2 regions of the Cohaesibacter sp. CAU 1516 genome follow, and region 2 is predicted to be linked to the other one. Evidence: riboswitches for the same ligand, from Rfam matches in the RefSeq annotation. Region 2 holds a riboswitch; the other holds the start of a gene.
The links. Region 2 has a riboswitch for S-adenosylmethionine ahead of FDK21_RS12790 (hypothetical protein). Riboswitches for the same ligand answer to the same signal wherever they lie in the genome.

Region 1 (6,861 bases), on a different contig from region 2:
AATGCGCCTTACGGCCTGTTCCGTGGCACCAAGGAAAATCCCGGCAAACTGGTCTCCCCGGAGCATCTACAAAAGGTACTGCGTGAGATCGGCGCCACCAAGGACCGCGCCACAGTGATTGCCTATCAGGGTGCCAACATCTCCGACTTCGGTGCCGCTGCCCGTGTTTACTGGACGCTCAAGTCCGCCGGTTTCAAGGATCTGTCCATTCTCAATGGCGGCCTGAACAATTGGACGGAAGCCAGCCTTCCACTGGCCAAAGGGGCAGCAAGCCTGACCCCGAGCACCATCGAGGTCACCTTCTCCAGCCAGTGGCTGGCGACCACCGATGACGTGCTGAAAATCGTCAATGGCGAAGAAAAAGCCCGTCTGGTCGATGCCCGTCCGGAAGAATTCTGGAAAGGCGAGAAGAAGCACCCGGCAGCCGCCAAACCAGGCACACTGCCGCAGTCGGAATATTTCGTCCATTCCAGCTGGTTCGACAGCAAGCCGGTCATCGCGGACGCTGCCAAAGCCAAGGCACTGGCAGCCGAGGCTGGTTTCAAAAGTGGCGAACAGCTGGTCAGCTTCTGCAATACCGGCCACTGGGCTGCCACCAACTGGTTCGCCTTGTCTGAACTGGCGGAACTGGACGATGTGAAGCTCTACCCAGATTCTCTCGTTGGCTATTCCAATGCCGGTCACGACATGGCCAACACCCCGGGTCTGTTCCAGACCCTCATCAAACAGGTAACGGGCAGCTAATCCGGTGACTGATATCACAGCAAGCATCGAGCCCCCGAAAAAGGGGGCTCGCATTCTTTCAGGTGCGGCCCTTGGCGGGGTGGCCCTGTTTTTCATTCTGGCTCTCATGGCCGCCGCGGGCGTCCGTTACGGGTTGGTTCTGGCCATCGGCATTGGCTTCGGTCTAACGCTCGAAGGCTTGCGCTTCGGCTTTGCCGGTCCATGGCGGGCGATGATCCTGCGCCGCGAACCTGCTGGCCTGATCGCCCAATTGCTGGCCATTGCTCTGGTGGCACTGGTGGCCTTCCCGTTGCTGGCCGGAGACAATCCCGAACTGATCGGTGCCCATGGTGCTGTCGGCTATGCCATGGTTGGTGGAGCCTTTGTCTTTGGCATGGCCATGCAGTTGGTCTTGGGCTGTGGCTCTGGCACCTTGGTCAATGCGGGCAGTGGCAACCCGGTCAGTGTCGTCGCTTTGCCCTTCTTCATCATCGGTGCCTTTGCTGGCTCTTACCATCTGCTCTGGTGGAATGGTCTGGGCTCCCTGCCGTTGATCGTGCTTGAAGGCACCACCGGCCTTGGCATCACCCTTGCGGGCCTTGCCCTGATCGGCCTTCTGGTCTGGGCCTTGGCCCCTAGGGAAGCCCGCAAGATCCCGCGTCGTCTGATCATTGCCGCTCTGTTGCTGGCCGCTTTGGCTCTGGCCAACTTTGTCGTTGCCGGGCAGCCATGGGGCGTGGTTTATGGCCTTGGCCTTTGGGGGGCAAAAGTCTCCACCGCCTTGGGCGCGGACCTGTCTGCCTCGCCTTTCTGGGCCAACGAGGTGCATCACGAACGGCTGATCAGCAGCCTGCTGACCGACTATACCTCGCTGACCAATCTGGGCATTATTCTTGGAGCCTTCATCATTGCCGTCTGGCGTTCAGGTCTTGGGGCGCAAATCCCCAAACTGCCACTCAAGGCATGGATCGCCACCATTGTAGCGGGCTTCCTGCTGGGCTACTCCTCGCGCCTTGCGCTGGGCTGTAACGTGGGAGCCTTTTTCTCGGGCATTTCCACCGGCAGCTTGCATGGCTGGGTTTGGTTCGCCACCGCCTTTGCTGGCTCTTGGGTCGGCATCCGCCTGCGCAAACCGTTTGGATTGGAGAGCTGATGATGGCCAATTTTGTGACAAGCCGTGCCATGGCAGCTTTTGCCACCTTTGCCGGACTGGCGGCCATTTTGGCGGTCGATCTGTCCAACAGCAAGCCGCTCAATCCTTACAGCGCGCCCGCAGCCATCGCCTTGGGTTCGAACGAAGCCGCCAGCGGAGCCTTTTGCGCTTTGGTGCCTCCCAGCAAATAAGCGGCGCTGACATCATCAGACAAAAGAAAAGCCCGGAGGGACATCCCACCGGGCTTTTTGTTTGGAGGCTTTTTGCATCAATAGGTTTCCAGCGTGTGAAGCTGATCCGGTGCGACCGAATAGCGGGCCTTCTGCTCGTCGGTCAGCGGCACCGCCTTGCGCGTTTCGGCGCTGATCGGCACCCACATGGTGCGTGCCTTGGCCAGCAGCTTGCCATCATTGCGGCGCAGAATATGGGTGAAGCGCTCGAAATGCCGATTTTGCCGCCCGCCAATCCATGTGCGGGCATAGACATCATCTTCAAGGAAGGTCTGTCTTTTATATTCGATCTCGTGCTTCATCACGACCCAGAACAGGCTGTTAAATTCATGCGGACGCGCCACATGACCCCAGTGGGTCACCGCCGCATCCTGCACCCAACGCAAATAGACCGTATTGTTGACATGGCCCAGCTCATCGATATCAGAGGGCTGAATGGTGATGTCGAGTTCAAACGGGATTTTCGGGTCGGGAAACATGAACCACCTGCTAATCTGATCAAAGCTCCAATCTGGCGAAGATAACCGCAAAAGCAAGTGGGTATTTTGTCCCACAAATGCCCTCAAAGACGCGCCAGAGCCTGCTCGAAATCGTCCCACAGATCTTCGACATCCTCCAGACCGACCGACAGGCGCAACGTGCCTTGGCCAATGCCAGCGGCGGCCAGCTGATCATCATCCAGACGCTGGTGGGTGGTGGTGGCCGGATGGGTGATCAGGCTCTTGGCATCGCCCAGATTGTTGGAAATCTTGATCACTTTGAGGGCATTTTCCAGCGCAAAGGCCTTGCCCTTGCCGCCAGCCACATCAATCGCCACCATGGTCGATCCACCGCGCATCTGCCGCTTGCAGAGCTCCGCCTGCGGATGGTCGTCGCGGCCCGGATAATAGATCCGCTCGATCGCCTTGTGACCGGCCAGCCGATCGGCCAGCAATCCGGCGCTGCGGGTCTGTTCCTTGACGCGCAGCGGGAAGGTTTCCAGACCCTTGAGCATCACCCACGCATTGAAAGGCGACAGGGATGGGCCGGTATGCCGGTGAATGTCTTTGAGTTCTTCTTCAATGAATTGCTCGCTGGAAAGCACCACACCGCCCAGACAACGCCCCTGACCATCAATATGCTTGGTGGCCGAATAGATCACCACATCGGCGCCGAGCGCCAGCGGGCTTTGCCAGAGGGCCGTGGCGAACACATTGTCGACCACCAGCCGTGCACCGGCTTCATGGGCAATGGCGGCAACGGCTGCAATATCAATCACCGAGAGCACCGGGTTGGTCGGGCTTTCAAGGAAGCAGGCGCGGGTGTTGGGCTGCATCGCCGCTTTCCATGCGTCAAGATTGGTGCCATCGACCAAAGTGCATTCCACACCAAAGCGCGGCAGCAGCTCGCTGACAATATAAAGGCAAGAGCCAAACAGGGCGCTGGCCGCAACCACATGGTCGCCCGCCTTGACGCAGGACAGCATCGCCGCCGTCACAGCCGCCATGCCAGAGGCGGTGCCGCGCGCCGCTTCAGCCCCTTCCAGCAGAGCCATCCGCTCTTCAAACATCGAAATGGTCGGGTTGGCATAGCGCGAATAGACATAGCCCGGCTCTTCGCCCTTGAAGCGGGCTTCCTGGCTTTCGGCGCTGTCATAGACATAGCCCTGCGTCATGAACAGAGCCTCGGATGTCTCGCCCCACTGGGACCGCATCACGCCGCCATGGACCATCTCGGTGGCCGGACGTAGGGTGGAAGGCTTTTTGGTCTCTGACATAACACAATCCTGTCTCTTCAAAGCCGGGAGCAGATACACAAAACCCGGCAACGCTTGTTAAAGCACGACCGGGTTCATCTCTTCGTCCCCCGGCCTTTTAGCATCCTTATTTAACGTGGCGGCAAGCCGACCGGCTCAAATGACCACGAAGTGCATTGCTTATAAGGCGAAAGGGCAGGGCTGTCAACAAATTGGCGGTTTGAACAAAAGAAGGGAGGCAACCGTGGTTGTCTCTCTTCAGAAATGGTTTCAAATGGCGTCTATCTCACCCGAACCAGCCTTTAACCTTGCCCCAGATGGAATTGTCTGGGGCGGCCTCGACCGAGCCCTTGACCACGTCCGCACCCTTTAGTTCCGGCAGGTCTTCGCTTTCAAAATGCTCTTCATCGGCTTTCACAGCAGCTTTTTCAACCACCGCATCGGTGACCACTGAGGCAAAGCTCTTCATTTTGGAGAGCGTTGCAGGGCCAGCCATGCCGTCAACATCAAGGCCGTTTTCTTCTTGGAATGCCATCACCGCCTTGCGGGTGCCAGCACCAAAAATGCCGTCAGCCCCGATGCCAAGATCTTCCTGCAACGCCTTGACCGCTGCCCCGCGTGAGCCAACCCGCAGCAAGACCAGCTCATGCAGCCCCATGGCGGTGAATGTGTCCGGCCCGGCAATGCCGTCAACCGCCAAGCCGTTGGCCTGTTGAAACGCCCGGACCGCTTTCTCAGTGCCCGGACCAAAATCCCCGTCGGCATCAATGCCGAGTTTTTCCTGCAACCGCTTGACCGGTGCACCTTTCAGGCCCCGTTTCAAAATGGACATTGATCTCTCCTCTGCTCGATCAAATGCAATGACAAAATGCGTGAAAAAATTTGACTCATTGCGTGCGACTCGCACCCGCCCGCGAAACTCCGTAAGCACAATAGCGGTTGTCAGAATTGCGGCAAGAGATATGTGTGAGAAGAGCATCTTCAGGGCGTCCCAAACAGACGATCTGCCACTTAGTGGCGAAGTTCGCGATTGCTCCTCCTCTCTCCCCTTGCTACACACAATCAAATCCACTCCATCCTGCAAGGCCCGATCCATGAGCGCTCTTTCCTTTCCCGGCACCGGTATTTTGAATGATGCGGATATTGCCGCTCTGGTCCAGGCCGAAGCGATTGGTTTTGATAGGCCACGAGACGCTGACCAGATCCAGCCAGCCAGCCTTGATCTGCGCCTCGGTTCCACCGCCTATCGTGTGCGGGCCTCGTTCCTGCCCGGCCCCAACCGGTCCGTCAAAGAGCGCCTTGATCACCTGCAGCTCCACCAGATTGATCTAAGCGAAGGGGCGGTCTTGGAAACCGGTTGCGTCTATATCGTGCCGCTGATGGAAAGTCTGAAACTGCCCGACTTCATTGCCGCCGCTGCCAATCCGAAAAGCTCGACCGGCAGGCTCGACATTTTCACCCGCATCATTGCTGACAGGGCGCAGCAGTTCGACAAGATCCCCAAAGGCTATCAAGGCCCGCTCTATCTGGAAGTCAGCCCACGCACCTTTCCCATTTTTGCCCGTGCAGGCTCGCGCCTGACACAAATCCGCTTCCGGCAGGGCCGGGTGGTGCTGAGCGACGAAGAGCATCGCGCGCTCCATGCCGCTGAGACACTGGTCGCCAGTCAAGATCCCTTCATCGCCGATGGCATTGCGGTCTCGATTGATCTGGCCGGCGACGGCATTGTCGGCTATCGCGCCAAACGCCATGCGGCGGTCATTGATGTCGACCAGCGCGACGCCCTCGATATGCTCGATTTTTGGGAGCCGATCCCAGGCCGTGGCCGGGGCGAGTTGATCCTCGATCCGGATGAATTTTACATTCTGGTTTCGAACGAGGCGGTCCATGTGCCGCCGCTCTATGCCGCCGAAATGGTGCCTTTCGATCCGCTGGTCGGCGAATTCCGCGTCCATTATGCGGGCTTCTTTGATCCCGGCTTTGGTCATTCCGAAGTCGGTGGCACCGGCAGCCGTGCCGTGCTGGAAGTGCGCAGCCACGAAGTGCCCTTCATTGTCGAGCATGGCCAGATCATTGGTCGCCTTGCCTATGAGAAAATGCGCGCCCGCCCAACGGCGCTCTATGGCTCTGGCATCGGCTCCAACTATCAGGCGCAGGGCTTGAAGCTATCCAAGCATTTCAAGGCCGTCTGATGGCCGAACTGAAGACCATAGAAGCCGAATTTTACGCCGAGCTGGAAGAGAAGAAATCACGTTTTCTGGCCTTTCTGGTGCCGATTGATCAGTTCGAGGTCCGGCTGGAGGCCTTGCGCATTGAGCATCGCAAAGCCAGCCATCATGTCACCGCCTTTCGCCGCATTCATGACGACGACCATATCGAGGAAGGCGCCAAGGATGATGGCGAACCGGCTGGCACTTCTGGCATGCCGATGCTCAAGGTGCTGATTGGCCGCGAGTTGATCGATTGTGGGGTGATCGTGGTGCGGTATTTCGGAGGTACCAAGCTGGGTGCGGGCGGATTGGCCAGAGCCTATTCCGGCGCAGCCAGCCGGGCGATCGATGCCGCACAGCTTGTCGTTTGGCAGCGCCTGATGCAATATACGGTTAAGGGCCGCTTCGATCAGACCGCCGATCTGGAACGCCAGATCGGTCTCCTCAGGCTCGACGTACAAGACCGTCACTATACCGAAACCGGCGTCGATATTCTGGTCGAGGGGCCGGAAGCGCAAATCGAAGCCATGAAAGACTTTCTGCACGAGTTGAACCTCTATTGAGGGAACGGAACCGGTCATCCCGCCGCAGGGACATTTGTCGCACAGGCTCAGTAAATCAAATTTAAAGCTTTTGGTTGCATAACCAATGGGCGTTTGCTCCACCTTGCCCAAAAGGCTCTATGCCGCTCAAACGCGCAGAAGATATGAGTTTACACTTGCTTATGATTATTGTGTGAGTATCGGAGCGCCCGTGCGTCACTGTTTCGGGAGCCAAATATAGCGATCTGACTGTGTAGGTTGCAGTTGC
Region 2 (6,861 bases):
GGTCTTGCCCGTATTCTCGAAGGCAAGGATCCTGCCGCCGTGCGCGACGCAGTCGAGGAAATGCTCGATATTGCAGGCCTTGCGGCGGTTGGCGGACGGTCTGTCGGCGACATTGCCGAGCGTTACATGGAAAAGGCCGAGCTGGCAGCCAATGCAGGCTGGGACGCTGGGAAAATCGACACCATCTCTCGCTATCTCGCCATTTCCGGTTCGCTTGATGACAGCCTGTCTCAGTTGCAAGCCTTTGATGCGGCTGAAGGCAATCCGTTGGGAGGCGCCTTGAGCCAGTTTGCCGAGCGCGTTGATGCGATCAAGGCGTCTGTTGCTTCCGATGCACCCATCTGCTTCAAGGCCGATTTCGGCCGCCGCCTCGATTACTATTCCGGCTTCAATTACGAGCTGAATTTTGAAGGCGAAGCCAGCCCGGTTGCCGGTGGCGGGCGCTATGATCGCCTGCTGGGCCTGTTGGCCCCGCGCGTTGATGCAAATCTTTCGCTCGAGGCCCTGCCTGCCATCGGGTTTGTGATCTGGCTGGATCGTTTGAACAAAGCTGAGGGCTAGGGAAGATTATCATGAGCAAGTCACCTCTCATCATCGCCGTGCCCTCCAAAGGCCGCCTGCAAGAAAACGCCAACGCCTTCTTCGCCCGTGCTGGGCTGAAAGTCGCCCGTCCCGGCGGAGCACGCAATTATCGCGGTCACCTCAAAGGCATCGACAATGTCGAAATCGCCTTCCTGTCAGCCTCTGAAATTGCCAAGGAACTGAAGGCCGGCTCCGTCCATCTTGGGGTGACGGGCGAGGATCTGATCCGCGAGCATCTGACCACGCCGGAGCGCTATGTCGATCTGTTGATCAAGCTCGGTTTTGGCCACGCCAATGTGGTGATCGCCCTGCCCAAGGCATGGATCGACGTCCGCACCATGGAAGATCTCGGCGACGTTGCCATCGACATGCCGGCCCGCTACGGCCACCGGCTGCGGGTCGCGACCAAATATATCAACCTGACCCGCAGCTTCTTTGCCAGCCACGGCATCGTCGATTACAAGATCGTCGAAAGCCTTGGCGCGACCGAAGGGGCTCCGGCAGCAGGCTCCGCAGATGTGATTGTCGACATCACCTCGACCGGCTCGACCCTTGAAGCCAACAATCTCAAGATCTTGGACGATGGTGTCATCTTGCGCTCCGAGGCCAATCTGGTCGCCTCCCTCACGGCGGACTGGTCCGAAGAGGCCCGCCTTGCCTTGAGCGAAATTCTCGATCGCATTCAGGCCGAGGAAGCTGCCCGCACCCGGCGCGAAATCACCGCCGCCCATTTTGATGCCGCCTCTGTCAGTCAGCAGATTTGTGATGAATTTGCCGACGCCAATGTCTATGCGCCGCTCGGCCATGGGGAAGGGTTCGTCACATTGCATGCGCCCGAAGGCTTCGTCTATCCGATCGCCGCACGCCTCAGGGCTTTGGGGGCGACGGAAGTGTCGGTCAAAAGCCTCGATTATATTTTCGAAGCCTCCAATCCGCTGTTTGATCACCTGATCGCGCGCCTCGACGACTAGGCTTTTTGCCGAAGCCTTGATTTCGACTCAAAGCTCTGGCTTCAAGGGAAGCGAAATCGGCTCGTCAGAATCATGCAAGCACGCCTGTGCCTTGGTTTTGACGCGTCCAAGCGGATCCATCGGGCACAAACAGCGGACCTATCCATGCAGCAGCCTTTCTTGCTTTCTCGTCGTCGGGCCTTGCAACTGGCTGCCGGTTCTCTTGCTGCGCCTGCCTTGATCAAGGCCGACATCGTCAATGCCGCTGATCTGGATCGGGCGATTGGGCGTCTGATCATGATCGGCTTTTCCGGCAAGAGCGCCAAGGGTCGTTTTGCCCGCTCCATTGCCAATCATGTGGCAAAGGGCAGGGCCTCTTCAGTCGTCTATCTCTCGGGCAATATTGGCTCGGGTCGTGATGTGCAGGGGCTGAACAACCTGTTTCACAATGCCAAGGTCACCCATATTGCCGTTGATCATGAAGGTGGGGCTGTTCAGCGCCTGCGCGAGAAGCAGGGCTTCACGCGTCTACCGTCTGCCTTGCGTGTCGCCCAGACAAGAGATGTGGCGGGTGCAGAAAAACTTTATGGAGTGGCGGCCCGCGAACTGGCCAAAATGGGCTTCACGCTCAATCTGGGCCCCGTTGCAGATCTTCATCGTGCCTACAATCCTGTCATAGGCCGCAACCTGCGCGCCTATAGCGCTGATGCTGATACGGTTGTCGCCTATGCGGCTGCCTTCATCCGCGCCCATCGCCGCTATGGCATCAACACGTCCCTGAAGCACTTTCCCGGCCACGGCCTGTCCAACAAGGACAGCCATAACGGCTTTGTCGACATTCGCGACAGTTGGGATCCGGAGGAGCTGAAACCTTTCTCCTTGCTGGTCCGACAGGGGCTGGCCGACATCATCATGACCGGTCATCTCTATGTACGGATTTCCCAGCAGGACAATGGTGAATTGACCACATTCTCACGGACCCTGATCCGGGATGTGCTGCAGCGGGGCCTGCAATTCAAGGGTTTGACCATGACTGACGACCTCGATATGGGAGCCGTGCGCAAGGTCGCCAAACCCCGTGAAGCGGTGCTCAGAGCAGTGGAAGCGGGTTATGACTTGCTGCTTTTATCCAACAGTCTCAAGCCCGACCCGGATCACCCGGCCGAAGCGGTCGATTGGATCCGCTCGGCCATCCGCGAGGGGCGCATTCAGGAAGGTCGGATTTTCCAATCGGCAGACAAAATCCAGCGCTCCCGCTCAACCTGATGAAGACAGACCGAGCTGAGGGTGCGTTGAGACCCGTGCACACAGTTGGATCAACGGGGCTGACGGGCAATACCGCGCGCAAGCGGAGCATAATGAAAAACCAAAGCCGCAAACAGGGTTTCGTCAATCGCACAACCCAGACCGGCATCAATCAACCGGACGCATTGGCTGACGCGCTCCCGCAGCGCTTCGAGGGACAGATTGTTCTGTGCGCCCAGATCATAGGCAGATCGCCAGGACAACACCCGCGCCTTGAACCCAGCCTCGAGAATGGTGCGTACCGCCCGTTCATAGGCGGTCGCATCGACAGGTGCTTTCAGGGGAGATGAAATCCGTTTTCCATGTCCTTGTGCCAGAATGGAATCGGACTCTGCAGAATGGTGACGATCGAAATCGGCTGCTTCAAACATTTTTGTTCCTTCCTTGCATGTCAAAGCGCCTGGTGCACCTGACACGGTTTGGAAGACTGGCGACGATATGGGAATATCCGCGTGTTTGCGCCATCTTCGCGGTCTGCAAAGATGCCGCCACATCCCGTAATAGGTGCCACCTTGCCGCGGTTGGCAGGTTGGCGAGGGCGCCAGCCCTTCTCATGATGATGGCCAAACCATACGGCGACATTGCGGCCAGATCAAGGTGGTTTAATGAAGAAGCGGTTGTTCAGGCTGTTGGCGTGGCGCAAGGGCAACAGTTAACAAAAAGAGGCCGTCGTTGCCGACGACCTCTCGTGACGGTTAGATGTGGGGACCGTCTTGGGAGAAACCGCGCTCCTATACGGCATCGATTTGGGGGACAAATGCCGGTCGGGCAGTCTTGGTTTCTCCGTGTTTCAGTATATTTTACAGGAGATCACTTTTCCATAGTAAAAGTGGTTCTACGGGGAAATTCTTGAAAAAGGCCAGATTTTTTCCTTATCAAGTTAGGAGAAAAGTGTATTTAATAGTCAATAAAAAGAATATCTATAAAAATACAGGAAAATAATTTTATGATATTTATAAATTGACAGTATTGTGATTTGATAAAAACATATTTTAATTTTGTTCAGTGATGTATGGCTGTAATTATGACTTTAGTTATTGTTAAATGATTTTTTTTAAACTGAAAAATTAATTGATAGGCTGAAATTGGGCTGTGCATTGGAATGCTGAGAGTTAAGGTGGGGTTTAGTCCTGAATTTACTATTGTTTTTATTTACACGAACAATTGGGCGCGCGGAAAAATAACCTCATATATGAGAAGGCGAAGATTTGAGTATGACGTAAGTGGATTGGAATTTAAATACCAATTTCTTCACTCAAATCTCAGGACCCATGGTCGCATGCAGGTTTCCTGCCGAAATATTGAGACCATCCTGCATTTGGAATGGTCTGTCTTGTAAGCCCAATTTGTTGACCAGACCCGATCGCCTTGCCCAGTTGTCAAAAGGTGTTTTTAACAGTTCTGAACCCGCCGCTTCGGAAATAAGTCGATATCGCCTTGTACGCACGAAGAAAAATAGGTCTCGCGTTGAGGTCAACGAATCATTCCGGCCCGAAAACACATATTGCACAGGTTCGATCAAGAGCCTATTGATGCTGCGGAATAGAAGCGCCAACTGACCATCAATATGAAACGGTTTATGTCTGGAGATGGGTCGAGTTGCACTGGCATGGTGCCCAAACCGGCTGAAGAATGAAAAGGACTCGCCTTGCTCTGTGCTCTGGACTATGCGATGACCGATGGCATCAACAAGGCCGTTCTGCAGCTCGTGCGGCATCAGGTTCTCGGAGCGGTTGCCTGTCTGCCTGTGTCGGACCTTTGGCCCCAGAGTGCTCGGCTCTTGCGCGAGGAGGTGGTCGAAAATCCGGCTCTGTCAGCTGTCATCGGAATGCATCTGAGCCTGACAGGCGCATTCTCTCCGTTGAGCAGTGGCTTTGCTCCAGCCAACCGCCTTTCTGAGGGATCACTGCCGCGTCGGCAGGATCTGATTGCTGCCGCGCGGTTTGGCGGGTTGGATGCGCGCATTTTGGAAGGGGAGTTCCGTACCCAGATCAAGCGATTCATTGCGCATATGGGCAGATCGCCGGCTTTCATTCTGTTGGAAGAGGCCATCATAATGTTTGCACCGGCAGTGTTGGGAGCGACTGCCAGTCTGGGGCATTTCAATCTCGGATCCATTGCCATGGTTGTGCCCACCCTGTCACGGCCCGGTGGTTTGCGTGAAAGAATGGCACGCCGTTTCGTTTGGCATAGCGATCTGCATCAGGCCCAGAGCTGGAACCGCCGGATGCTGGTGGAAGTCAAACAGTTCAAACGACTGCCTCAGAAATCCAGCTGGCGACAAGACACCCAGATATGGTACGCAGTGCGCCCCTCTCTTGACGAGGAACGTGACCGGGCTCGGCTCGAGCGTTTTGACAATGACCCGGGAAGGCGTTTTGATCAAATGGATTGGTTCAACACCTAGAATACTGGCTTGCGGGAAAGAAAGTGATATGCAGCAGGAAGACGACAACGATCTCGGCAAGGCCCCCCACACGGCTACCAGCGAAGAGTTGGTCGGGCGTCCTCTGGTGAGAAAGCAACGTACCGGCAAACCGCTCCACGCATCCATCACCGAGCAGCAGGTCTCGGATCTGGTCGACACATTTTACGGCAAGGTCCGCCAGCATCCCCGGCTGGCCATGTTGTTTGCCGGTGGCCTGAGCATGGAGTGGCCTGAGCATCTGGACCGGATGAAGGCATTCTGGCGCTCAATGTTGATGCAGACGCGGGAATATGGCGGCAAGCCTGTTCCTGCCCATCTCAAGCTCGAGGGGCTCGATCCGGAAGACTTCGCCGACTGGTTGACCCTGTTCCGCCAAACCGCGCGTGATCTGTGTCCCGAGGCGGCGGCGGATCTCTATATCAGCCGGGCGGAGACCATCGCCAAGACCTTGCAAATGGCAGTGTTTATGCAAGGTCGGATCGCGCCACCCGATGCCTTTGATCACGGTGTCATGTCGAAGGACTTCCTCGCTTTCGTCCGCCGCAAGGATCAACAGGACGAGTCCTGATCGGCAGTCAGGAACAGCTCATAGCGCCCCAGTCCAAAGGCTAGATCCTGGCCGCAATGAAGCTGTGAGCCAATCTGCAGCAGCCGCAACAGAGCCGGATCCTGCGCCGGTCCCAACTGCAACTGCAACAGCCCTGTATGTCCCCGCATGGGAATACGGGCCGTACCGCTCTGGCTGATGGCCCGGTTCCATTCGCTTACATCAAGTGCGTCCATCGTCATCTGAACCGATGCAAAGGCATCATCCAGCGTCTGACGGTCCACTGCCAGCGAAAGGCCATGCCAGCGTGCAATATCCTCTGCCCGCGAAAGCAGGCTGCTCAGGAACTGCGACCCGACGGTCGCCTGATCAGAAGGGCTATCCATCAACTCTTCTGTTGATGCTGCCCCATGGAAGGGCGTGGTGAAGTGCACCAGTGCCCTGTTGGCCGTCGGGACCGGGTCTTGCAAGGGAGACCAGAGACGATCCACCGAACGGATCAGCACCCCTTGGCATGCCGATTTCACCCCCGCCAGATTGATGCCCCGCTCCAGTGCCCGATGGGCTGCTTCCCCCAAACTGTTGCACCAAAGCTGCCCCAGCCCGAACAATCGCAAGGTGACGCGCATGCTGTTCGCGCCAGTGCTGTCTGTCCGCACTAGCCAAGGGCAGGCCAGTCCGGCCATCTGCTTGTTGCTTTGACCATTGAAAAAGACATGCAGGCCGCAGGCCGGGCCCCAGGGGCAGGGCAGTCCCGCCAGTGCCTCGCGCGAGGCTGTCGACATCAGTTCCGACCCGATCACCTGACGCACGGCTGCGGGAAAGGCGGGATGTTGAGCCAGCTGTCCGTCTCCTTCGCATTCAAAGGCCAGGTCCTGCATGCTGATTGCAGCCGCAAGGCCCTCCAGATCACACTGACCTTGCGGATGGGCCAGCAAATGCGTCAGTTCGACACCTGATGGTGCAATTGCAGGAGGCGTCAAATGGGTGACAGGGCCCTCATGAAGGCTTTGGTGATGGGCATGGGGTGCATCGAATGGCATTTCGCA

Region 1: it holds a riboswitch for S-adenosylmethionine, as region 2 does, so the genes downstream of both, FDK21_RS09955 (O-succinylhomoserine sulfhydrylase) here and FDK21_RS12790 (hypothetical protein) in region 2, are expected to answer to the same signal.

What each region holds. Positions count from the first base shown of each region.
Region 1 covers NZ_VANT01000003.1:53,694-60,554, reverse strand. The annotation lists gene FDK21_RS09975 (rhodanese-like domain-containing protein) at 1-744, shown strand, start outside; gene FDK21_RS09970 (YeeE/YedE family protein) at 749-1,876, shown strand; gene FDK21_RS09965 (hypothetical protein) at 1,879-2,067, shown strand; gene FDK21_RS09960 (thioesterase family protein) at 2,145-2,585, opposite strand; gene FDK21_RS09955 (O-succinylhomoserine sulfhydrylase) at 2,669-3,862, opposite strand; SAM riboswitch at 3,940-4,019, opposite strand; gene FDK21_RS09950 (peptidoglycan-binding protein) at 4,128-4,673, opposite strand; gene FDK21_RS09945 (2'-deoxycytidine 5'-triphosphate deaminase) at 4,936-6,033, shown strand; gene FDK21_RS09940 (YigZ family protein) at 6,033-6,614, shown strand.
Region 2 covers NZ_VANT01000004.1:258,033-264,893, reverse strand. The annotation lists gene FDK21_RS12805 (ATP phosphoribosyltransferase regulatory subunit) at 1-561, shown strand, start outside; gene hisG (ATP phosphoribosyltransferase) at 573-1,553, shown strand; gene FDK21_RS12795 (glycoside hydrolase family 3 N-terminal domain-containing protein) at 1,698-2,798, shown strand; gene FDK21_RS12790 (hypothetical protein) at 2,849-3,208, opposite strand; SAM-I-IV-variant riboswitch at 3,291-3,402, opposite strand; gene FDK21_RS12785 (ChbG/HpnK family deacetylase) at 4,486-5,244, shown strand; gene FDK21_RS12780 (group III truncated hemoglobin) at 5,273-5,833, shown strand; gene FDK21_RS12775 (hypothetical protein) at 5,815-6,855, opposite strand.